4 regions of the Peribacillus sp. FSL K6-5616 genome follow, and region 2 is predicted to be linked to each of the others. Evidence: riboswitches for the same ligand, from Rfam matches in the RefSeq annotation. Region 2 holds a riboswitch; each other region holds the start of a gene.
The links. A riboswitch is a leader RNA that binds a small molecule or an ion and turns the genes downstream of it on or off. The one in region 2 is predicted to bind cobalamin.
Positions count from the first base shown of each region.

Region 1 (6,051 bases), 300 kb from region 2:
TGAACTATTTACTTGCTGCAACAATATTGACTGGTTTGCTGCAAATTTTACTAGGGGTTTTAAAAATCGGGAAATTAATGAAGTTCATTCCGAAGCCGGTCATGACTGGTTTTGTGAATTCTTTAGCCATCTTGATTTTCACGGCACAGCTCACCCATTTCGTGGGCGAAACATGGATCATGTATGTCATGACAGCCGTTTCATTAGCTATCATTTATCTTTTTCCGCTGATCACGAAAGTCATACCTTCACCACTTGTCGCCATCATATTCATGACGATAGTTGCAGTTACCACGGGGGCTACGGTGCGGACGGTTGGGGATATGGGGCAATTGACCGAAGCGCTTCCAATGTTCATGCTTCCAGACATCCCTTTGACCTTCGAAACTTTGGCGGTCATTTTCCCTTATTCCATTGCCCTTGCGTTTGTTGGACTGCTTGAATCGTTATTGACGGCTCAAATTGTCGATGAGATGACTGACACGGACAGTAATAAGAATAAGGAAGCCAAAGGCCAGGGGATTGCGAATATCATCGCCGGATGTTTTGGCGGCATGGCAGGATGTGCGATGATCGGCCAATCCGGTATCAACATTAAATCTGGTGGAAGGGGCCGGCTCTCGACATTTGTAGCGGGCGCATTCCTTATGGTATTAATCGTGGTATTGAATGATGTCCTTATCAAAATACCGATGGCTGCACTTGTCGCAGTCATGATCATGGTTTCAATCGGGACATTTGACTGGTCTTCCCTAAAGAGGCTCACTAGAGCTCCTAAGTCGGATGCAGCCGTGATGATCGTGACGGTCCTCATTGTCCTTTATACACATGACTTATCAAAAGGGGTATTTGCCGGAGTGCTTTTGAGCATGATTTTCTTCTCGGCTAAAATTTCTAAAGTGGCAGTAGAGAAAACGGCAGACATCCAGGCTAAGAAAATCACTTATCGTATCAGCGGACAAATATTTTTCGCTTCTGTCCAGGACTTTGTTTCAAAGTTCGACTTCAAGGAAAAAGCCGATGCAATCGTCATCGACTTCTCTCATTCCAAGATCTGGGATGCTTCAGCAGTCGGTGCTGTCGATACGGTTATTCTTAAATATCAGCTCTTGGGAATACCTGTCCAAGTCCAAGGACTCGATGAAGAAAGTTCGACATTGCTTGAAAAACTCGCCACCTCAGAAAGTAAAATATCTTAAAGAAGTAAAATTCTGCTGAATAGAAACTTTTCAAACCGACAAAATAGATAACATGAATCATTTCCTTTTGAAAGGAGCGAAAAGCATGACACCAGAACAGGATTATACGGCAGCAAATCTGTCACCGGATTTATTGAATGAACTTAAAAGCTTTGAAAGCAAACTTGGCGAGGAAGCCAATAAAGAATTGATTGTCATCGCCTATGAAAAAGAAAAGGAATCTTTAAATTAAGAAAAAAGACTCAAACACCCTTAATGGGATGGTTGAGTCTTTTTTTGAATGTACAGAAAAAGGGTGCCCATGTTTTTAATGAGCAACCCTTTTCCTGTATTATTTGCTGAATACGTCGGTTAAGACCGGCACGATTTGTTTTTTACGCGATACAACGCCTTCCAAGACGGCGATGTTATTGTTTAATGAAACGTCATATGCCTTTTCAACTGCATATGCCGCTTTACCAAGGGCCAAGGCAACGGAATCATTAGTCAGGATATCCGTTACGACGAATAGGAACAAGTCCAATTCCTTCACTGCGATGACCGCTTCAATCGCTGCTTCCAATTCAGCTTGCTTAGCAAGCACTTCGTTCGGATCAACAGCATTGACCTGTGCTATTTCCACTTTAGCCATTCCCATGGAGAATTCCTTTGCATCAAGAGTGATGAGCTGGGCAATCGTTTTGTCGCTTAAGTCAGCTCCCGCTTTCAACATTTCCAAGCCATATTTTTCAGCGTCGACTCCTGCAATGGCAGCCAGTTCCATTGCTGCCGCAACGTCTTGCTCCGTGCAAGTCGGGGATTTGAACAATAAAGAATCGGAAATGATGGCAGATAGCATAAGACCTGCGATTGCTTTAGGGACTTCAATGCCATTTTCTTTATAAATTTTATTTAAGATGGTTGCCGTACAGCCAACTGGTTCCGCACGGTAATATAATGGATCGCTTGTTTCAAAGTTAGCGATACGGTGATGGTCGATAACTTCCAACACACGGACTTGGTCAATATCTTCAGCACTTTGCTGGCGTTCGTTATGATCGACCAGGATTACGCCATCAGCTTCCCCTGAAACTTTTTCCACAAGACGGGGAGCATCGAATTTGAATTGGTCCAATGCATATTGAGTTTCACCATTCACTTCACCCAGACGAACTGGTTCAGCGTTGATACCTAACTGCTTTTTCAGATCTGCATAAGCGATTGCTGAACAGATTGTGTCTGTATCCGGGTTTTTATGTCCAAAAACTAATACTTTTTCCAAGATTTTATCCCCTTTTTCATAAATATTTTTCCGCGAATCCCCTCACCGCAATAAGGGAGAGCCACCTTTACTAGACACTTTATTTTAACACAAAATCCCGTAAAATCAGCGCTTGATTTATCCATTCCCCCATAAAATCTTTCATTCCCCTACCCTCTACCATCACTTTGTCAATAGATAAGGGTTGGTTTTTTTCAAATATATTAGTTGAATTATCATCGTATATGGCTTACGATAATATAAGCAGAAATACTAGATGTTGATTACATAAACAATTCCAATAACTATATATAGAATTTTTATAATCCAAGGTGCCAGTGATGGCTGAAAAGGGAATCCGGTGTAAACCCGGAACTGTCCCCGCAACTGTAAATGTGACGAAATGAGAAAACCACTGTATAGCTCTCTATACGGGAAGGACTCAAAGTAGGATGATCATGAGTCAGGAGACCTGCCTTGAATTTTTCACGTTTCTTATTCTTCGGGGATTGAGATGATGAAACGATAGTATAACGGCTATTTTTTCATGGCTCTTTTATTCTATCGTTTGATCCGCTCAATTCTTTGGGCGGTTTTTTTATTTTAGCGGAAGTTAACAAGGAGGATTATTAATGACTCAAACATATAACTCTACCATAAGTGAAAATGACACAGAAGCGAAATCCATCCAGCTTGAGACGTTATCGAAGGAATTCGAAGGCCGTCTCGATATGGAAAAGTTCAAAAGGCGTTTTACAAAATGGATTGATCGCAAAAGTGACTCAACCGAAGAACAGGCATCAAAAAAACTGATTCAGCTCGCTCTTGAAGGCGTGGATATCGATGCTCCGGATTGGACTTTCGTTGCTGCAGCAGAACTGTTGAATACAATGTATAGGGATGCACAAGCCAATCGAGGTTATGAAGGCAAGAGTTATGGCCCATTCTATGAGCTGATCACAGAACTCTCCCAGATATCGGAAGGTCAGCGTTATCCCATATATAAACCAGAACTGCTATCTTCATATACAAAAGCGGAAATTGAGGAATTGGGATCGGTGATCGACCCGGAAAAAGATAAATTATTCTCTTACATAGGCATCTACTTATTGAATGACCGCTATCTGGCCCGCCCAAAAAAGGACAAGGTCTTCGAACTGCCGCAAGAACGTTTCATGATCATCGCGATGGAAATCATGCGAATGGAAAAAACGGAGCACCGCCTGCAACTGATAAAAGAAGCATACTGGGCAATGTCCAACCTTTATATGACCGTTGCGACTCCTACACTCTCCAATGCAGGTAAAACACATGGACAGTTAAGCTCCTGCTTTATCGACGCAATTGAAGATTCCATTGACGGAATTTACCTATCAAACTACGATGCGGCAAAAGTATCTAAATTCGGCGGCGGTGTCGGTCTTTACGTCGGTAAGGTTCGCTCGCTTGGTTCCGATATCCGCGGTTTCTCTGGAAACAGTTCCGGCACTACGCCCTGGATTCGACTATTCAACCAGACAGCTGTAAGTGTCGATCAATTGGGTCAGCGTAAAGGTGCCATCGCGATTTACTTGGATGCCTGGCATAAAGATATCATGAGCTTCCTCGATTTGAAGACTCAAAACGGGGATGACAGATTAAAAGCACATGATATTTTTACAGGTGTATGCATACCGGATTTATTCATGGAGGCTGTACGCGACAGAAAAGAATGGTATCTTTTCGATCCGCATACCGTTAAGCAAACCCTAGGATTTTCACTTGAAGATCTTTATGACGAAAAGAAAGGCGAAGGAAGCTTCAGGAATCATTATGCACTTGCTGTCGAGGCCGCAGAAAATGGCACGCTTCCAAACTATAGCTTTGAAAAAATCAATGCGATGGACATCATGAAAAGCATCATGATTTCTCAATTAGAAGAAGGCGTACCGTATATGTTCTACCGCGATGAAGTGAATCGGAAGAATCCGAATAAACATAAAGGTATGATTTATTGTTCTAACCTTTGCACGGAGATTGCCCAAAACCTAAGCCCTTCGACGATCACGGATGAATATGAAACAGAAGATGGAGATGTTGTTGTGGTCCGTAAAAGCGGCGATTTCGTTGTCTGCAACCTTTCATCCATTAACTTGCCACGAGCGGTGGGCAGCGATGTTCTGGAAAGATTGATTCCCATTCAGATCCGTATGCTGGACAATGTCATTGATGTGAATAATCTTCCTGTCAAACAAGCATCCATCTCGAACAAACGGTACCGGGCAATTGGTTTAGGAACGTTTGGATGGCATCATTTACTTGCCACACAGAATATTTATTGGGAATCCGATGAGGCTGTTCACTATGCAGATGCTTTATACGAAAAGATCGCTTACTTAACTATCAAGGCATCCAACGAATTGGCCAAGGAAAAAGGATCTTACCCATATTTTGAAGGTTCTGATTGGCATACAGGGGACTATTTCGAACTGCGTGACTATACAGATCAAAAATGGCTGGATTTAAAAGCAGACGTGCAGGAGCACGGGACCCGTAATGGCTACTTAATGGCGATTGCCCCCAATTCATCGACAGCCAAAATCGGTAATTCCACGGATGGAATCGATCCTTTGTATGAAATTGAATTTTACGAAGAAAAGAAAAACTTCAAATTCAAGGTGACCGCACCAGGCTTGACGCCAAATACGTATGAATATTATAAAAAGACGCGCTTCAATTTGGATCAACTGGAAAGCATCAGGCAAAATGCAGCCCGCCAACGCCATATTGACCAAGCAATCAGCTTTAATCTGTATGTACACAATACAATCAAAGCGAAGGTCCTGTTGGATATCCATTTAACAGCATGGGAAAGCGGGTTGAAATCAACGTATTATGTTCGTTCGACGTCTTCCGAATATGACAATGCCTGCGAAGGCTGTTCAAGTTAACGTCAATCATGGCCCAGTAATCTATTCTTAAAGGAGTTTTCACGAATGAACAATCATATAAAAAAAATTCGGATGCTTGAACCGACGCATCCAACCAAGGCAACCGGTGTTTTCAAAGGAGAAGCTTCAGGCTTCCTCCTTTGGAACGATATTCAGTATGAAAAATTCTATGATACCTATACACAGCTCATCAATAACTTTTGGAAGCCTTCGAGCGTGAACATGATTCAGGATAAAAAGCAATGGGGCGAATTGGATGAAGATATCCAGGACGCTTTTCTCGATATCCTTACGATGATTGCTGGAATGGACAGTCTTCAAACGCCCACTTTAGTAGAGATCCTTCGGTACATCAAAGATCCGGCGGCAAAAGCTATCCTGGCCAACATGGCCCAGCAGGAATCGATCCATAATGAGTCTTATTCCTATATCCTTGCTTCCTTGATTCCGGTAGGCAAGCAAAAACAGCTTTTCGACCGCATTAAAGAACATCCTGAAGTGATTAAGCGTAACCAACCGATCGTTGATGCTTATCAAACGTTCGTGGACGATCCCAGCCCTCAGCATTTATTCGAGGCACTGATCCATTCAACGAACCTTGAAGGGATCTATTTCTATCTGGCTTTCGCCTTTTATTATAATTTAGGACGCCAAAATCTAATGACCGGTTCCGCTACGATGA
Region 1 covers NZ_JBBOYT010000001.1:619,062-625,112, reverse strand. The annotation lists gene MHB45_RS02990 (SulP family inorganic anion transporter) at 1-1,199, shown strand, start outside; gene MHB45_RS02985 (hypothetical protein) at 1,285-1,431, shown strand; gene MHB45_RS02980 (manganese-dependent inorganic pyrophosphatase) at 1,531-2,460, opposite strand; cobalamin riboswitch at 2,753-2,933, shown strand; gene MHB45_RS02975 (ribonucleoside-diphosphate reductase subunit alpha) at 3,072-5,369, shown strand; gene MHB45_RS02970 (ribonucleotide-diphosphate reductase subunit beta) at 5,415-6,051, shown strand, end outside.
Region 1: it holds a riboswitch for cobalamin, as region 2 does, so the genes downstream of both, MHB45_RS02975 (ribonucleoside-diphosphate reductase subunit alpha) here and metE (5-methyltetrahydropteroyltriglutamate--homocysteine S-methyltransferase) in region 2, are expected to answer to the same signal.

Region 2 (6,051 bases):
CCATCCTTTTTGATAAATGAAGTTCAAATCAGGAAAAGCTTTCATCATTTTCGTTTGGATACCTTCATTCGGAATGACAGTCGAAAGTACTAACATGTTTATCTCTCCCTTTTAATTAACATAAAAAAAACACGGGCTCTATGTGTCCCGCGCAACTTTCTCTGAGGAGGTATTCCCTTAATAAAGCATATTCGGGTGTCCCCTTTTTGAGTTGGACAAAAGCCTTACCCTTATTAAAAAAGGCTTTATTTTAAAGAATTTGGGTTTAATGCATGTAATTCCGGCAAAACAAAAAAGCCATCCCTTCTGATCAGGACGTCGTCGAAATAGATGTCACCGCCCCCATATTCCGGGCGCTGGATCAAGACCATATCCCAATGTATCGATGACCGGTTTCCATTATCCGCTTCATCATAGGCAATCCCAAGAGCCAAATGCAGACTCCCGCTTATTTTCTCATCGAACAAAATATCGTCCATAGGTTCCAATATGTATGGATTGATTCCAATAGCGAACTCCCCTATAAACCGGGACCCTTCATCAATATTCAGGATTTGGTTCATTTCAGGATCACGATTGGAAGTCGCTTTAATGATTTTCCCCTTTTTGAAGTTTAATTCTATGTCACTAAAGGTGATTCCTTCATAGGTTGTGGGTGTGTTGAAGGATATCCTTCCATTGAGACTATCTTTTATGGGTGCCGTAAATACTTCCCCATCCGGTAAATTCTTTTTTCCGGCACATATGACGGCTGGCATGCCTTTGATGGAAAAGGTCAAATCTGTCCTTGGTGAAACGATCCTGACTTTGTCAGTACGTTGCATCAATTGTTTTAACGGCTTCAAAGCCGCCTCCATTTTCCCGTAATCCATTGTGCAGACGTTCAAAAGAAAGTCTTCGTATCTATTGAAGGTCATGCCGGCTTTTTGCGCTGATGCCTTGGTGGGGTAATTAAGTAAGACCCAACGTCGGTTGTTTACATAAAAAAGTGTAGGGGAATTCATGGCCTCCCCTTGAAGACGGTGCCTCTCGATGGGAACATCAGTCATTTCCGCATTGTTTTCTTCCCCAGTGATGATGATGACCGCATCGATATCCGTATATTTCTTCAAGGCCCATTGTGAAGCTGTGTCAAGCTGCTCCTTCACATTCCCTAGTAACAGGTGGCGGCTTATCTCATCGTCCTCGAGTTCCACATATGGATAAGCACCCACTCTGTATATTTCATCAATCAACTCTTTCAATAATGGTTTCGTGTTGATATGCCCCCGTATGAGGATTCTCTCTTTAGGCTGTAATTGTATCGAATGATGAATCAGCCTGGCTGCAAGCTTCGTTATCCTCTCATCCTTCATCTGCCTATCCCTTATTTTTCGAGTTCGCGAAGAGTTTCAAGCGCTTCTTCGACGTGGCCTTTAACCTTTACTTTACGCCATTCTTTGACTACATTTCCAACCTTATCAATCAGGAAAGTTGAACGTTCAATGCCCATATACTCCTTGCCGAAGTTCTTTTTCAATTGCCAAACATCAAATGATTCAGCCGCTTCATGATTTTCGTCAGCCAGCAGCAGAAAAGGCAATCCATGTTTTTCGATGAATTTTTCATGACGTGCCGCTGGATCTGGGCTGATACCAAGGATTACCGCGTTCAATTCCTCGAATTGCTCATTATGGTCCCGGAAATTACAGGCCTCCGTCGTGCAACCTGGCGTCATGTCTTTTGGGTAAAAATATAAAACAATGTTTTTCCCCTTAAAATCCGATAGGGAAACCATTTCACCATTGTTTGCAGGGAGTTTGAAATCAGGTGCTTTTTCTCCAATTTTAACAGTCATATTGAACCCTCCATTTCTTTCATTATGGTAAGAGTACCCAATAATCGAAAGAAACACAACTTTCATTTATCCTTCCTATCTTTCTGCTCCAGATCGATCACCGTCCGAATCACGAACGCTGCCGGCAGTGTATACCCAATGAAGGCCTGAATGGTAGCTATCATCCTGCCCATGCCAATCGGGGCTATATCTCCATACCCTACAGAAAACATCGTCATCGCACTAAAATAAAAAGAAGTCTTCAATTGTTCATAGAAAGTCCCATCCAACCGATTGCCCATATCAAGAATCACCGAATGATTCTGAAGCTCGTATAATAAATATATCAGTGCAAATCCAACTAATATCGTCGCATATAAATTGCCAAGCCATAGCATATCCTCAAGAGAAAACTTCTTTCCTCCCGACTCAACAAGAAATAACGTACGAATGCTCATCACCATGCAAAAAATGATTCCTGCAATCAAGATGTAGAAAGTCATCCCCCACGCCCCATTTCAAAACGCCACTCCCTCTATACATACTCCCTGTCCAAACAATATATTCTTTTTTAGGAATCAGCCCTATCACCGACAAACTCATTAAACGGAAACTTTCCCGAATCTTTTTTCCATGTTGACCCTTTTGGTCGGATATGTTAAGATTGTCTAAATTTTTATAATAATTTTTATTTTATAAATATTTGACCTGCAAACAATTAACAAGGCAGGTTTTGCAAAATTTCATATGTGGAAATAGGTTCCTAATTTTCATTAGGATTAATAGGGAAGTCCGGTGTAATTCCGGCACGGTCCCGCCACTGTAATGGGAATGTTAGCGTCAATCAATATGCCACTGATCAACGGATCGGGAAGGCCAGCCGCTAATGATATTCCCTAAGTCAGGAGACCTGCCTATTTCGACAACACTGTTTTAACCTACGGGAGATAGGGAGGTGTTAGGGACCTTATAATTGTAAGGGGCATTTTGCATGCCTCTTTATTTTAAGCATTTCTAACTTTCTTTTTTGACGGTTAGGAATGCTTTTTTATTGTTCGATCAAATGAATGTAGGAGGATGGGAATTTTGAAAAGCAGCAGTTTGGGTTACCCTCGAATCGGGGAAGATCGTGAATGGAAACGTACATTGGAAGCTTACTGGTCCGGTAAAATCGATGAAGCGGAATTTACGTCACAACTAAAAGCCATCCGTTTAGGCAACTTACAAAAACAGAAGAAACAAGGCATTGATATCATCCCTGTCAACGACTTTACTTTTTATGATCAAATGCTCGATATGTCCGTCATGTTCGGTCTTGTTCCTGAACGTTATTCAGCATATGAAGGCGGAAGCGTCCCCCTTTCCGTTTATTATTCAATGGCCCGCGGAAACAATGATGAAGTCGCTTCCGAAATGACGAAATGGTTCAATACGAACTATCACTATATTGTCCCTGAATTAAAACTGGCACAGCTTACTTTAACAGAAAATAAACCACTTACAGCATATCGGGAAGCCAAGGAAAAGCTAGGGATCGAAACGAAGCCCGTTTTGATCGGACCTTATACTTTCCTCTCCCTTTCAAAAGGCTTCAATAAACAAGAAATCCCTGGCATCATCCTGAGCCTGCTTCCCCTATATACGCAAATCCTGCGGGAGTTGGAGCAAGAAGGCGTGAAGTGGGTTCAAATGGACGAACCTTCCCTTGTTTCATCCATTTCCAAGGATGATATGCAAACCGTTACTTACCTCTATGAAAAACTGAATGAAGCAGCACCAAACCTGAACATCATGCTACAAACATACTTTGATGCGGTGGAACATTACCAAGAAGTCATCGAATTACAAGTCCAAGGGATCGGTCTTGATTTTGTACATGATAAAGGGAGGAATTTAAGTAACCTTGAGGCATTCGGTTTCCCGAAGGACAAAGTGCTTGCAGCGGGTGTGATTGACGGAAAAAACATTTGGCTATCTGATTTATCCCAAAAAATCGAATTGATCGAGACACTTAAGAAACAGGTAGCCGAGGACCAAATCTGGCTACAGCCCTCTTGTTCCCTGCTTCATGTCCCGGTGACCGTTCGTAATGAAACCGCCCTTTCAAAAGAAGTGAAAGAGGCCCTTGCTTTCGCTGATGAGAAACTTGAGGAAATCACACTTTTGGTCAAAGGGAATAATCAAGGCATTGAAGCAATCGCCGAAAAAGTCGATGCCAATAAATTTACGATTCAAACGTTAGCCAATTCAAATGTCCGAAATCACGGGTCTGTACAATCCAATGTCGAAAAGGTTAAAACCAGGACCGCCGGCCGTCAGCTTCCATTTAAAGACCGTTACCAAAAACAACAGGAATTTTTCAAATTGCCTTTTCTCCCTTCGACTACGATCGGCAGCTTTCCGCAGACATTTGAAGTTAAACAAGCACGCGGGAAATTCAATAGAGGAGAATGGACAGCCCAGCAATATGAAACATACGTTAACGAAGAAATCGTTAGGTGGATCGAAGTCCAAGAAGAAATCGGTTTGGATGTTCTCGTTCACGGGGAATTCGAACGGACGGATATGGTTGAATACTTCGGCCATAAATTCGGCGGATTCGTCTTTTTAGAAAAGGGTTGGGTACAATCCTATGGATCCCGCTGTGTGAAACCTCCAGTCATCTACGGCGACATCCATTTCATCGAACCGATGACAGTCAAGGAAAGTGTATACGCACAATCACTGACGAAGAAGACGGTGAAGGGAATGCTGACAGGTCCTGTTACGATTTTGAACTGGTCATTTGTCCGTGATGATATTTCCAGGGAGAATGTTTGCTATCAGCTGGCGCTCGCTTTGGAAAAAGAAATCATTGCCTTGGAATCTGCTGGAATTAAAATGATTCAGGTTGATGAACCTGCACTTAGAGAAGGTCTGCCATTGAAAAAAAGCGATCGCGACGAGTATTTGAACTGGGCAGTGAATTCATTCTTGATATCCACATCAAGCGTGGAGGATACAACCCAAATTCACACGCATATGTGCTATTGCGACTTCAACAGTTTCATGGACGTCATCTCCTCCCTCGATGCCGATGTAATTTCCATCGAAACATCCCGCAGTCATGGGGAGCTCGCTTCCGCATTCGAGGAAAAAACATATGAAAAAGGCATTGGCCTGGGGGTGTATGATATTCACAGCCCGCGTGTGCCGGCAGTGGAAGAAATGGTCGATATGATTGAACGGGGCATAAAGGTATTGGATAAAGACCAGTTTTGGATCAATCCCGACTGCGGCCTGAAAACAAGGGGTATCCCGGAAACCGTCGCTTCCCTGAAAAACATGGTCGAAGCAGCAAAAATCGTCCGTGAAAACCTTTTAGTAAACCAACAGGCAAATGATTGAGAAGAACGTTGCCCATCCAACACGGCAGTCACGGACTTTTTTAACCGACCTTGTTTTTCCACCGGATACAAATCATCATAATACCATCTTTGGCGGAAAAGTAATGGCCTATGTAGATAAAATAGCTTGCATTTCCGCTATGCGCCATTGTCGAAAACCCGTTGTGACTGCTTCAAGCGACTCTTTTGATTTTTTGGCTCCCATCAAAACAGGGGACGCGATCAACCTTGAAGCTTATGTCACCTGTGCTCATCGCACATCAATGGAGGTATTCGTGAAAGTGGAACGTGAGAACCTATTAACAGGTGAAAAACAGCTAACGGCACGCGCTTTTTTAACGATGCTGGCCATTGATGAAGAAGGTAAGCCGACAAACGTCCCTCAGGTCATTCCGGAAACGGAAGAGGAAAAACAGCAATATGTTCAAGCCAAAGCTAGATATATCGAAAGAAAGAAAAAAAGGAACTAAACAAAAACCCCTTCAACATGAATGCTGTTGAAGGGGTTCTTTCAGTTCCCTGCCCCGCGGTACCTCTTCACTCCCTGATTCCATATGAAAACGGATATCACGAAAAAGGCAACCCCAATTACAGGTGTGGCAAATGCATAAACATACCACTCTTCTTTTCTTAGGAAATAAGATGCCGGATAGACACCGACAAACGCGAATGGCAGCACCCATGTAAGGACAAAACGGATGACCTTATTATAAATATCAACAGGATAGCGCCCGTAGTTCCCGATATTGTACATCATTGGCATGATGGATGTTTTCGCATCCGACCAGAACCCAATGCTTGCTATCGCAACGAATATGGCTGCATAGGCAAGGGCCCCACCTATTGCAA
Region 2 covers NZ_JBBOYT010000001.1:323,805-329,855, reverse strand. The annotation lists gene MHB45_RS01505 (D-2-hydroxyacid dehydrogenase) at 1-96, opposite strand, end outside; gene MHB45_RS01500 (aminopeptidase) at 246-1,355, opposite strand; gene bcp (thioredoxin-dependent thiol peroxidase) at 1,367-1,837, opposite strand; gene MHB45_RS01490 (potassium channel family protein) at 1,900-2,319, opposite strand; cobalamin riboswitch at 2,557-2,748, shown strand; gene metE (5-methyltetrahydropteroyltriglutamate--homocysteine S-methyltransferase) at 2,894-5,203, shown strand; gene MHB45_RS01480 (acyl-CoA thioesterase) at 5,196-5,672, shown strand; gene MHB45_RS01475 (ABC transporter permease) at 5,714-6,051, opposite strand, start outside.

Region 3 (6,051 bases), 1.4 Mb from region 2:
CATTGGTCCAAACGATATATCCTGTTGTACATTAGCGGAAAAGAGCTGAGAGTCGGGATCTTGAAAAACGATACCGACTTGCTTTCGTAATGATAATAATGCTTTCCGGTCATATTTCATTTTCTTGCCCTTAAATCTGATCTTTCCTTCAGTAGGTTGTAATAGACCATTTAAATGGAGAAATAAAGTCGATTTGCCAGCACCATTATTGCCTAATAATGCAATTTTTTTACCTTGTTGGATCGTTAGCGAAAGTCCTTTTAAAGCGAAGGTTCCATCTGCGAATTGATGGGTGAGGCCTTCTATATGAAAAATATGCTCGTCCATTGTTGGGTTGCCTCCAATTTACAAATATCCATTAATAAGGATTAAGCTTCCTAGTATGACAATCGCGATCAGCCAATTGCGTGAGGAATAGGTGTAAGTATCCTCGATATAGGAAAGGTTCTCCTGATAGCCTCTTGCGTTCATGGCCATCGTCAACTGTCCAGAGCGCTGCAATACTCCTAAAAATAATGATGAAATTAGTAATCCGAGAGATCGAATGCCTTTCCTAAACGAACCATACCCCAGCCGTGAAGCTTGTGATTGGTGAATGGCCAATGCCGTATCTAAAAAAATAAAGATGAATCGATAGGTCAATTCTATTAAATCGACCAATAACGAAGGCACTTTAAGTTTTCTCAGCACGGATAGGATGACGGTAATGGGTGTAGTTAAGGTAAGGAAATATAAACAGCTGATGCTGCAGAATACGACAGTGACCAAATTGGCCACCGTACCAAAGCTGTCATCGCTGATGAATATTTGCCAATTCCCGATCTTCCAGGACCACCATATATTCGAAATCGAAGTGGATTTACCAGTGAAAGAAAAAAGGATGGTAATGGTTCCCGATAGTATAAAAAATCCTGGTAATAGAAGTAATTTAAGATAATAAGAAAGCGGGATTTTTGCCGCAAAAATGATTAAAGCGCTCATCACCGTAAAAGTGATGAGCGAAACGGCCATATCCCTTACCGTTAACGAAAAAAGCAAAAGGGAGAGTGCAAAAACCATCTTTTCCAACGGATGTACATCCTTTAGCCCATTGAAATAGGCATATTTATCAATGAGTAACATGCTTCGATTTTTTGGGAATTTCTTGTTTGGTTTGCTTATTCCTTTGTCTCATCACGCCAATGAAGTATCCAATGAAACCGGCTCCGATTGCAGCTTGCAGCGCAAATAATAAGCTTTCGGTTTCTGCACCTGGCGGCTCCCAAATACTGTTGAACCATGGCTTGTATTCCGGATGGATCTTAGTGATGGCTTCCTCAGCTTCGCCATCGGCACCGCCAAATTCCGTTCCTTGTTGGGTGATCAACGGTATGGTAGCAAGAATGACGACCAGGAAAAGCAGCAGTAAACTTTTTTTCATATTAACGGGCCTCCTTAGATAAAACTCGCAGCAATTTCAATTCGCCTAGATTGTATTTTTTCAAGAAATTCATCACGACGACTGTCAATAACCCCTCACTGATCGCTAAGGGAATTTGGGTCAGGGCAAAAATCCCTGCAAATTTACTGAAAGAGGCCATGAATCCTCCAACCTCGGAAGGGAAAGCAAGGGCAAGTTGAACGGAAGTTACTACATAGGTGCCCAAATCCCCAAAAGCAGCTGCCAAGAATACGGCAAGTGAAAAAGACCACCCCAATTTAGTTGCGCCCTTGAAGACAAAGTAAGCAATGAACGGTCCGCAAACGGCCATGGAGAATGCATTGGCCCCTAATGTCGTCAATCCTCCGTGTGCCAGTAAAACAGCTTGAAATAACAGAACGATGGAGCCGACGACACTCATGGCCAATGGTCCGAATAGTATGGAACCTAAACCAACTCCGGTAGGGTGCGAAGAACTTCCCGTAACGGAAGGAATCTTTAGGGCCGATAATATAAATACAAATGCGCCCGATAGGCCTAGTATCATTTTTGTTTCTGGGTTTTCCCTTACTTTGGACCTAATGGACCGGTACCCCAAGATTAAAAATGGAAGCGACACGGCCCACCAGAATATAGCCCATTCTATGGGTAAAAAGCCCTCCATGATATGCATGGCCAATGCCCGTTTCGGGACAAAAAGCAGTAAAATGACAAAATAAATAATTTTCCAATTGGTTCTTTTCATTCTTTCTCCTTTCAACACTTTTAATTGTTCTGATCAATCTTGAGAAGAAAAGCGGCGCCCAAACTAAAAAGCACTTCTCTCAAAGGAAAGAAGTGCGTAATGAACAGGAATTTTGCAGCATGAACCAACCTTGGGCCATTCTGCCTGATCCGCACGCCCATCCTCGTAGGCTGAAACAGTTTCACGCTTCATGGCAGGTCTCCTGGCTTTGGTTCATCATCCCATTACATCCTTCCCATCTCATTTGACAGTGGATTAAAGTTAAAGTAATGGAACTTCCCTTTACAGTGGCGGGACCGCTCCGGATTTTCACCGGCTTCCCTTTTAAGCTGAATTCCGAGAAATTCAACACCATGAAACTTATGTAATTATTTAGAAAATTCTCGTATAGTGTACCATAAAGAAATAATTCCAGCTACACTATCTTTTTTTTTTGGTCGAAGTTTGTTGCGAGGAAAGGATTGTAACTGGTTTTACACGTTTAAACTTTTCTAAACAGTCGGAATAAACTATTGAATTTTGACAAAGTTGTTATATGATAGATTAAGTTAGTTGGAAATGTATAATAAAACCAAATATTTCATTTTAAAAGTGCCCTTGTGTGAATAAGCAAGGGATAATAGGGAAATCGGTGAAAATCCGATGCAGCCCCCGCTACTGTAAACGCTGATGAAATTGTCGATAGCCACTGGCATGATGCCGGGAAGGGACAAAGTAAAATGAAGCGTAAGCCAGGAAACCTGCTTTTAAAATTGCATGATACTTTTCGGAGGGAAAGGTAGAAGGACTATGACGATTTTGGGAGGGTTTGGCAAGCTTGCCTTTGGCTCCTCATTCATATAGTTTTTTTAAACCTTGACTCTTATGTTAAGGTTTTTTATTTTGCCTTTTCCCTGAACTCAGGAGGAAGAAAATGACTACTTGGAACTTGACGGGTACAAATACGCATCTGTTGATTTGTAATGGGAGCAGCTGCATGAAAAAGGGCGGGGAAGAAGTAACCCAAGCGATTCGCGATGAAATTGCTTCAAAAGGACTGGATCTGAAAATCCATACAACGAGGACACGCTGTAACGGGAGATGTAAGGATGCCTGCGTAGTGATTGCCTATCCCCAAGGAAACTGGTATCGAGTGGAAACGCCTGATTTCGGTCGGCAGATCGTCAGTAATATCGATGATGGTGAGTTTGTTCCACAGATGATCTATCAATACAAAGACGGGGAAATGACCCCTAATCCAGATTTTCCTGCTCATACGGGTATTTCAAAGAACAAAGCGTAAAAGGAGATGTCTTAATGAGTACAAACGGTAAATTATTCGTCGTGGGCTTTGGGCCCGGGAATTTTGAACACATTACCAAACGTGCCGTCGAAGCCCTTCAAGAAAGTGACTACATCATTGGTTATAAAACTTATGTTGAACTCATTCAGGGACTGCTAACAGATCAAACGATCATTAGTACGGGGATGACCGAAGAGGTATCACGTGCACAGGAAGCAGTGAAACAAGCGGAGCTGGGAAAGAAAGTGGCGGTGATTTCCAGTGGGGATGCCGGAGTTTACGGGATGGCAGGGTTGGTTTATGAAGTATTGATTGAAAAAGGCTGGAAAGAAGAAACTGGAGTGGGCATAGAAGTCATTCCTGGCATCTCAGCAATCAACTCATGTGCGTCTTTACTTGGGGCGCCCGTCATGCACGATTCGTGTACGATCAGCCTCAGTGATCATTTAACTCCTTGGGAACTGATCGCTAAAAGGGTTGAAGCAGCTGCAATGGCAGACTTTGTCATTGCACTGTATAATCCGCGCAGCGGCAGGCGGACCCGGCAAATTGTTGAAACACAGAAAATTCTCCTTCGCTACCGCTCGCCGGATACACCTGTCGGGTTGGTGAAAAGTGCTTATCGCGATAGGCAGGATATTGTCATTACCAATTTGAAGGATATGTTGAATCACGATATTGGAATGTTGACCACCGTCATTATCGGTAATTCATCCACCTTTTTATATGACGACAAAATCATCACACCGAGAGGCTATCAAAGAAAATATACGTTAAATTCGGAAAAGCAAACTTTGAAGCCGCATCAGCGACTGCAAAAAGAAGCGGAACCGTGGGCATTAGATCAAGAAGCCTTACCCGAGTCCGCTGGAGGAGTTGGCTTACTTACAAAAGCACCTGAAAAGAAGCAAGCTTCCTTTGAAATGGCAATGGAAGCTCTGTCCAGAGTCAAGGGTCAAGCCGTTCAGCAATCCATTAAGCCGGTTGTTCAGCAAAAAATGGAGTCGGTGTTCGAACTTGCCGTTAGTCCAGGTGTGGCGAATAAACAATTCACTCCCAAACAAATGATGACACTTGCGGAAGTTGTCGGGGAAAAGGGAACGATGGAATACACGCCAAATCATAAAATCGTCTTAAAGATTCCGACAACGGATCCGGAAGTCATTACGGGGAAATTGCAATCAGCAAACTTTCTTTTGTCGCCGATTGGAGATGTACTGACATTAAAAGCCTGTGATTTCTGTGATGGTGAAAAAGCGGAATCCATTCCTTATGCGGACGAAATACACCGGGTGCTTGGCGGAATGAGCATGCCCAAGGAACTGAACATCGGCTTTAATGGGTGTGGGATGGCTTGTTATAGTGCTGTGATGGATGATATCGGGATTGTCTTCCGAAAAGGGAAGTTCGACTTATTTCTTGGAGCTAAACCGGTTGGAAGAACAGCCCATCCGGGTCAGCCGGTAGCGGAAGGCATTGAACCGGAACAACTTGTAGAACTGATCACGGACATTGTCGGCGAGTATAAGCAAAATGCCCATCCAAATGAGCGGCTTTTTAAATACTTCAAACGTTCGAAAAAGATACAGAATTTTTCTTATCAGGACATCGCTCCCAAAATAAACATAGAGCCTGCGCCTTGTGAAGACTAGTCAAGAGGGGGAAAGTAAATGAAAGCAGTTTTGTTCGTAGGACACGGAAGCCGGTTGGCTTCGGGAAATGAAGAAGTCCGTCATTTTATTGAAAATATGATTCCGTCAATGGACGGGCGTTTCCTAGTGGAAACGTGCTTCTTGGAATTTGCGGCACCGAATATATCCAAAGGAATTGATAATTGTGTAGAACGAGGGGCTACTGAAGTTATCGTCATACCGATCATTTTGTTGCATGCAGGACATTCGAAATTACATATCCCAGCTGAAATAGAGGATGGGAAAACCAAGTATCCAGAAGTGAAATTCACATATGGCCAAACGATCGGGGTCCACCATGATGTATTGACGATCCTGACAGACCGTCTTGAGGAAGCGGGATTCGATACGACCTCTGAACATTCAGAGACAGCGATATTGTTAATTGGCCGAGGCGGCAGTGATGCTGATGCAAATAGTGATATATTTAAAATTTCACGATTATTATGGGAAAAATTAAACGTTAAATGGGTCGAAACAGCCTTCATGGGTGTAACGGACCCTCACGTTGATGAAGGTATTGAACGATGCATCCGCTTAGGGGCAAAAAAAATAGTGATGCTGCCATATTTCCTCTTCACTGGGGTGTTGATGGAAAGAATGGAGGATATGCTGAAAGGCTATCAAGAGCAATATCATGATCGAGAATTCATATTGGCAAAGTATTTTGGATATCATCCAACCTTACAGAACATTCTGCAAGAACGAGTAATTGAAGCCAGTGAAGGCAAATCAAGCGGGGCGCGTGATTTGGAAAACTATCGTAAACATGTCGAGGAACATGGACATGCTCACCATCATCACCATCACGATCACGACCACGACCATGATCACCATCACGACCATGAACACCATCACGACCATGATCATCACCACGATCATGATGGGCAAGCGGTGGGGACATCAAAATGAT
Region 3 covers NZ_JBBOYT010000001.1:1,769,255-1,775,305, forward strand. The annotation lists gene MHB45_RS08400 (energy-coupling factor ABC transporter ATP-binding protein) at 1-327, opposite strand, end outside; gene cbiQ (cobalt ECF transporter T component CbiQ) at 346-1,122, opposite strand; gene MHB45_RS08410 (energy-coupling factor ABC transporter substrate-binding protein) at 1,109-1,420, opposite strand; gene MHB45_RS08415 (energy-coupling factor ABC transporter permease) at 1,422-2,165, opposite strand; gene MHB45_RS08420 (hypothetical protein) at 2,229-2,357, opposite strand; cobalamin riboswitch at 2,341-2,536, opposite strand; cobalamin riboswitch at 2,738-2,927, shown strand; gene MHB45_RS08425 ((2Fe-2S) ferredoxin domain-containing protein) at 3,079-3,447, shown strand; gene cobJ (precorrin-3B C(17)-methyltransferase) at 3,462-5,099, shown strand; gene MHB45_RS08435 (sirohydrochlorin chelatase) at 5,118-6,050, shown strand; gene cobK (precorrin-6A reductase) at 6,047-6,051, shown strand, end outside.
Region 3: it holds a riboswitch for cobalamin, as region 2 does, so the genes downstream of both, MHB45_RS08425 ((2Fe-2S) ferredoxin domain-containing protein) here and metE (5-methyltetrahydropteroyltriglutamate--homocysteine S-methyltransferase) in region 2, are expected to answer to the same signal.

Region 4 (6,051 bases), 3.4 Mb from region 2:
CTCTAATTTTAAACATCTACATTTATACCCTAGGCCTTTCCATATTGATTGCTCATACTTATATAGAAAATTAATGATTGAGACTGGGCGGGGGAAATTTCCCTTTACAAAGTTCACCTGGTTAATAGTTCTTCCCATTCTTCAAGCGAAAGTTTTTCGGTCATATGCTTATATGCATCAGGGACTTTTATCGAACACATAAGTTCGAGACTATTGCCATCGGGATCATTGAAATAGACGGAAGCGTTTCCTTGGTTCGGACGCACAAATGGTTCAATCGTTGTCCTTTTTCCAAAGGGGACGACTTCAATTTGCAAGGATTTGAGCCAAGTTAATACATTTTTCATATTATCATAAGTTACCCGAAAGGCGATATGCCTTAGTGAAGGGTGGTATGGAGTTTGATATTCCTTCCCTTCCCATAAGCCGACCCAGCTTTTGTTTTCCTCGATCCAAAAGAAGGCAGTATCTTCATCCCTCCAAGCTAGTTTCAAGCCTATTTTCTTATAAAAATCCATAGAGATGTCCAGGTTCTTGACTGGTAAATGGGCTTCATATAAACCTTCTATCATATTAGATTCTCCTTCTCCTATAACCTTATTTTTACGAATTATGATCTGCCATACAAATTATTCAAGATACCAATCCTATTATCCTTCTAATTGATATAGGAAGACCCGAACAAGGACATGTTTCATTCATGTCGATTATTCGGGTCTTTTGTTCATCATCCGCCTGGTCGGTTTTTAAAACTTATCGGGATATAGTCCTTCCGCTACATTCCGTAAGGCTATGGGTGCACGAATCCCTTCCGCGCCCGCTGAAAGAGGAAGCACGATGATTGCTTTATTTCGAATGGCCGGTACATCCGCCAGTTCACTTTTATTTAATAAGAATGTTTCTTTTTGCTTTATGGGGATGTCGCCGTAATCAATGATGGCAATGACATCCGGATTCCGATCGACGACTTCTTCCCAGCTGACCTCAGGCCATCCCCCTTCCGTATCGCCAAAAATGTTCTGGCCGCCAGCCATGGAAATGATCCCTGTCATGTAATTATTTTTCGCTGCCGTTCTCGGTACTTCTTCACCGCTGTCATATACGAAAACGTTTTTGGGTTTGCCTGCCGTTTCGATTTTTGCTGTGGTTTCTTTTATATCCTGTTGCATCTCTCCGATGACTTCCGCTGCTTTTTCTTCCACTTGAAAGATGCGGCCAATATTCTCAATATCTTTATACACATCTTCCATAGTCGGTGTTGACGTATTGGAAGACTCATGGATATATGTATTGATTCCGGCTTCTTTCAGCTCTTGGACGGTTCCTAATGTTTGTTCCGTAAAGGCGCTTTTCCAGCCTGCATATGCAAAATCCGGCTCTGCTTCAAAGAAAACTTCTTTTGATGGGTATTCCTTGGAAAGCACAGGCACCGTTTCATAGGCCTCTTTATACTTTGGCAAAATTTCGTCATCCAAATAAGCCGTACCTGCCATTGAATCCTGCAACCCCAATGCAAGCATGATTTCCGTCGCATGCTGATTTAGCGAAACCGCACGTTTCGGGGCCTCTGCATAGGTGGATTCATGATCCAGATTCGTGATGACCACCGTTTCTTTTCCACCTTTTTCACTCGGTTTGCCTCCGTCCTTTGAAGCTTCCTCGGAGTTATTGCAAGCGGCCAATATCATCATTGCCAATAAACTGATGCTTAACAAAATCTTTCGGTAACCAGTCATATATTTCCCCTCGAATCCATTGTTTTTTATATATGTGCTAAAAAGGTGATATGCGTCTTTTCCGTGACCGGGTGTATGCCGATTTCCGTTTCCACGCCGAACACGTTCCTTATCATTGTTGTCGTCAAGACAGCTTCTGGTGTTCCGGATGTGATCACTTGGCCATTTTGGATGACATATATATAATCACAATACATGGCTGCCAAATTTATATCATGCAGGGCAGTCAAGACAGTAACGTCCAGCTTTTTTACAAGGTCCAGCAATTGGAGCTGATGCCTGATGTCCAAATGATTCGTTGGTTCATCCAGGATGATGATGTTCGCCTCCTGGGCAAGGGCACGCGCTATAAGGACACGTTGTTTCTCCCCACCCGACAAGCTCATGAAACTCCTTTCTTCAAATCCATTCATTTCGACGCGAGCTAATGCATGATTGACGATTCGTCTATCTTTCTCCGTATCTCCCTGAAATAACCGCTTATGGGGGTGGCGTCCCATCCAAACCATCTCTTGTACACTAAAGTCAAAGGTCAGGGATGTTTCCTGGCTGACAACCGCCATTTCCCGGGCTGTTTGTTTCTGTGTAAGCCGGTAAAGGTCTCGGCCGTCGAGGTGAACAGATCCCGTATGCGGCTCCAATATCCGGGAAGCATTTTTTAATAAAGTGGATTTCCCGCTCCCATTCGGGCCGATCAGCCCAACGAACTGGCCAGTTTTTATATGCAGGGATATATCCTCAATGATAGGTGTGTCCAGAATTGAATAGGACACTTCTTCAATGGCTAATTTCACTTTCCCCCACCTCCAAATGAATATGAACTTCGCCGCAAAAGCCAAATGAAGAATGGCCCTCCGCAAAGTGCGGTGACAACGCCAATCGGAAGTTCTTGAGGTGCCAGGACCAGCCGGGCACATACATCTGACCAAATGACGAGAATCATGCCAATCAATATGCTGCATGATAGAACACGTTTATGGTCTGTCCCGACCAATAGCCGGGCCAAATGCGGTACGACCAGACCGATGAACCCAATCGAGCCGCTTACAGCAACAACAGTCCCCGTAACAAGGGAAGTCATGATAATCAGAACTTTACGGAAGGCTTCCATATTGACCCCGAGCGTCGCGGCGACCTCTTCGCCCATCAATAAGATATTGAGGGAGCGGGATTGGACGATAAGGAACAAGGAAACCCCAAGCACTACAACCGCTGGAATCGGTATGTATTCCCATTTTGCACCCGCTAAGCTGCCCATCATCCAAAACATCGCTTCACGGATGCCGGAATCTTTTGGTGCGAGTGTGACAATGAAATTAGTGACGGCAGACATGATCATCGAAATGGCTACACCCGCCAATAACAGCCTTGTCGTTTGGATTCTCCCTCCCACTTGAGCCAATAAATAAACGGAAAGCATCGCAGCCATGGCCCCCAGGAAGGCACCGAATGACAACGCATATTGACCGAATATAGGCAGCGCCCCAAAGAGAATGACAAGGGTTGCCGCAACGGAAGAACCAGATGAAATGCCCAGGATATACGGATCTGCGAGTGAATTGCGCACCAAGGCCTGGATGACGACACCCACTACGGATAACCCCGCACCTACCACCGCACCGAGCAATACACGGGGCAGACGGATATCCCAAATGATCCGCTCTTGTGCGATACTCCCATTCCCTTCCAGGGAATCACCGATAAAAGGCAGATGCCCTAAGGCGATCTTCCAAACCGTCATTGCTGACATCTTAACTGGCCCAAGGGTAACAGCGAATGTAATCGATAATAAAAGGATGCAAAGCAAGAAAAATAGCAGGAAACGAAACCTGCGCTTGGCATTTCTCTCAAAATGGTCAAGCATATCCTCATTCTCTTTCAATGAGCTTCTAACCAATGACTCTTCCAATGATGATTCCTCCTTCAAAAAAAACACAAAAAAACTCCAATCCTTTTAACAAAGAATGGAGTTACGAGTATAGGCAAAAAAATAAGGAAGGACCTAAGTCCGCCTTTTCTTACTCTCGAACACCTCTCCTCTCAGCGAAGGAAAAATCGGTGATGCCTACTAGGTAGGTCTCCTGGCTTCCAGATCAACATTTCCTTTCGTCTTCCCTGACTGACGGTCAAGTGACATCCTGAAAGAAAACTCCTTGGTTACAGTGGCGCGACCACTCGGGATTTGCACCCGATTCCCTGTTACCCTTTGTTCACACAAAGGCACCCAGCGGCAAATATATGAACTTCGCAAAATTTTCCAAACATTAAATACAACGTTAGTATAGTATACTCCCCCTCTTTTCACAATAAAAAAAATGGAGTGCGTTCTATTATATAGAAGAAAATGGATTTAAAGGTTCCTACTATAATGGAAGAATGTTAGCTTTTGACCCGAATCCGCACTAATTTCCTCATTAATCGAAATCCGTTCAAAACCGTTTTTCACCAAAACCTTTTGGGAGGCGATATTGTCACTTGTCGTTTTGGCCTGTATTTGCGTCACATTCAAATCCGGCGCCAGCTTCACCAATAGCTTTAAAGCTTCATTCGCAATCCCTTTTTGCGTAAACGCTTCACCGATTCTATAACCGACATGAGCCGTACCATTGACGGGGTCGATATCCACAAGATTAATCCTGCCGACGATTATGCCTGAACCATCCTTAATCAAATAAAAAGAGGAGATGGCCTCTTCTTGTTCTTTTAATAATTCCTTATGCCTGATTCCAAACGTTCCAAAGCTATAATAATCATCACCCCGTCCTGGGACCGTTTGTTCGAAAAACCTTCTATTATTGCATTCATATGCAAATAACGCTTGTGCATCCCGTTCATTAAGCCTGTCAATGTATATATCCATCATTCTTCCACCCTTTCAAAAAAAACGCTAAGCCTATGCGGCCTAATCTATCATTCAAGAAAACAAAGGGCTTATCCTTCCTGATAAATAGATAGATGAAGATTTATACCCTAGCTTGATCCAGCATCCCTTTATTGTTCCCTCAAATCCAGTTCCTGAATAAAGATAAATACATGAATTACTTGAAAAGTCAAAAATAAATTATTTTCTTCTGGTAAAAAATCAACGGATGATGTATCATAGGCTTCAGATATTTATTATTCTCATTTGGTTAATCGGAATTAGGAGGAATATATATGATTGGTTATGTGTTTTTAAATCTTGCCATAATGCTCGTTCTTTTAGGCGTTTTATTTTACATGAATAAGAAGCATATTTCCTTTACAAAAAGGGTCTTTACTGGACTTGGTTTAGGAATTGTATTCGGACTTCTTTTGCAGTATTTCTATGAACCTCAGTCAGAGGCGATCGTTAAATCGGTCGATTGGTTTAACATTGTAGGTTCCGGCTATGTCAAGTTCCTGCAAATGATCGTCATGCCGCTTGTCTTCATTTCAATCTTATCCGCATTCACAAGATTGAAACTGACTAGCAATATTGGAAAGATCAGTGTCCTGATCATCGGAATCCTGCTTGGAACGACTGCGATTGCAGCAGCTGTCGGGATCACATCGGCAACTGTTTTCAATTTGGAAGCCGTTCAAATTGAGCAAGGGGAAGCGGAGCTAAGCCGCGGGGATCAAATATCGGAAACATACGGTACGATTCAGGATAAAACGATGCCGCAGCAAATTCTTGAATTGATTCCGTCCAATCCGTTCCTTGATTTAACGGGTGCACGTCCGACATCAACCATTTCCGTTGTAATTTTTGCTGCATTTCTTGGGATTGCCTATTTAGGAGTCAAAAGGAAACAGCCTGAACACGCTGAATTTTTTGCTAAAATAGTAGATACATTGCACAGCATCATCATGCGCGTAGTAACATTGATCCTGCGTTTAACACCTTACGGGATCTTGGCGATCATGACGAAGACGGTAGCTACGAGTGATTTGGATGCCATCCTGAAATTAGGGAAATTCGTAGGTGCCTCTTATGTCGCCCTGATTGTCATGTTCCTCATCCATTTGCTATTGCTGATGCTTGCAGGATTGAATCCAATCGTATATTTGAGAAAAGCTTTCCCAGTATTATCGTTTGCCTTCACTTCAAGAACAAGTGCTGGCGCTCTGCCATTGAACATCCAAACACAGAAACAACTAGGGGTGTCCGAAGGTATTGCCAACTTTGCCGGATCCTTCGGCTTGTCGATCGGTCAAAACGGCTGTGCCGGAATCTATCCGGCCATGTTAGCGGTCATGATCGCTCCAACGGTTGGGATCAACCCGCTAGATCCTTCCTTTATCGCCATGTTGATTGCCATCGTGGCCATTAGTTCTTTCGGGGTTGCAGGTG
Region 4 covers NZ_JBBOYT010000001.1:3,720,581-3,726,631, forward strand. The annotation lists gene MHB45_RS17890 (ATP-binding protein) at 1-16, opposite strand, end outside; gene MHB45_RS17895 (VOC family protein) at 114-572, opposite strand; gene MHB45_RS17900 (ABC transporter substrate-binding protein) at 747-1,736, opposite strand; gene MHB45_RS17905 (heme ABC transporter ATP-binding protein) at 1,763-2,530, opposite strand; gene MHB45_RS17910 (FecCD family ABC transporter permease) at 2,527-3,600, opposite strand; cobalamin riboswitch at 3,791-3,978, opposite strand; gene MHB45_RS17915 (GNAT family N-acetyltransferase) at 4,087-4,596, opposite strand; gene MHB45_RS17920 (L-cystine transporter) at 4,893-6,051, shown strand, end outside.
Region 4: it holds a riboswitch for cobalamin, as region 2 does, so the genes downstream of both, MHB45_RS17910 (FecCD family ABC transporter permease) here and metE (5-methyltetrahydropteroyltriglutamate--homocysteine S-methyltransferase) in region 2, are expected to answer to the same signal.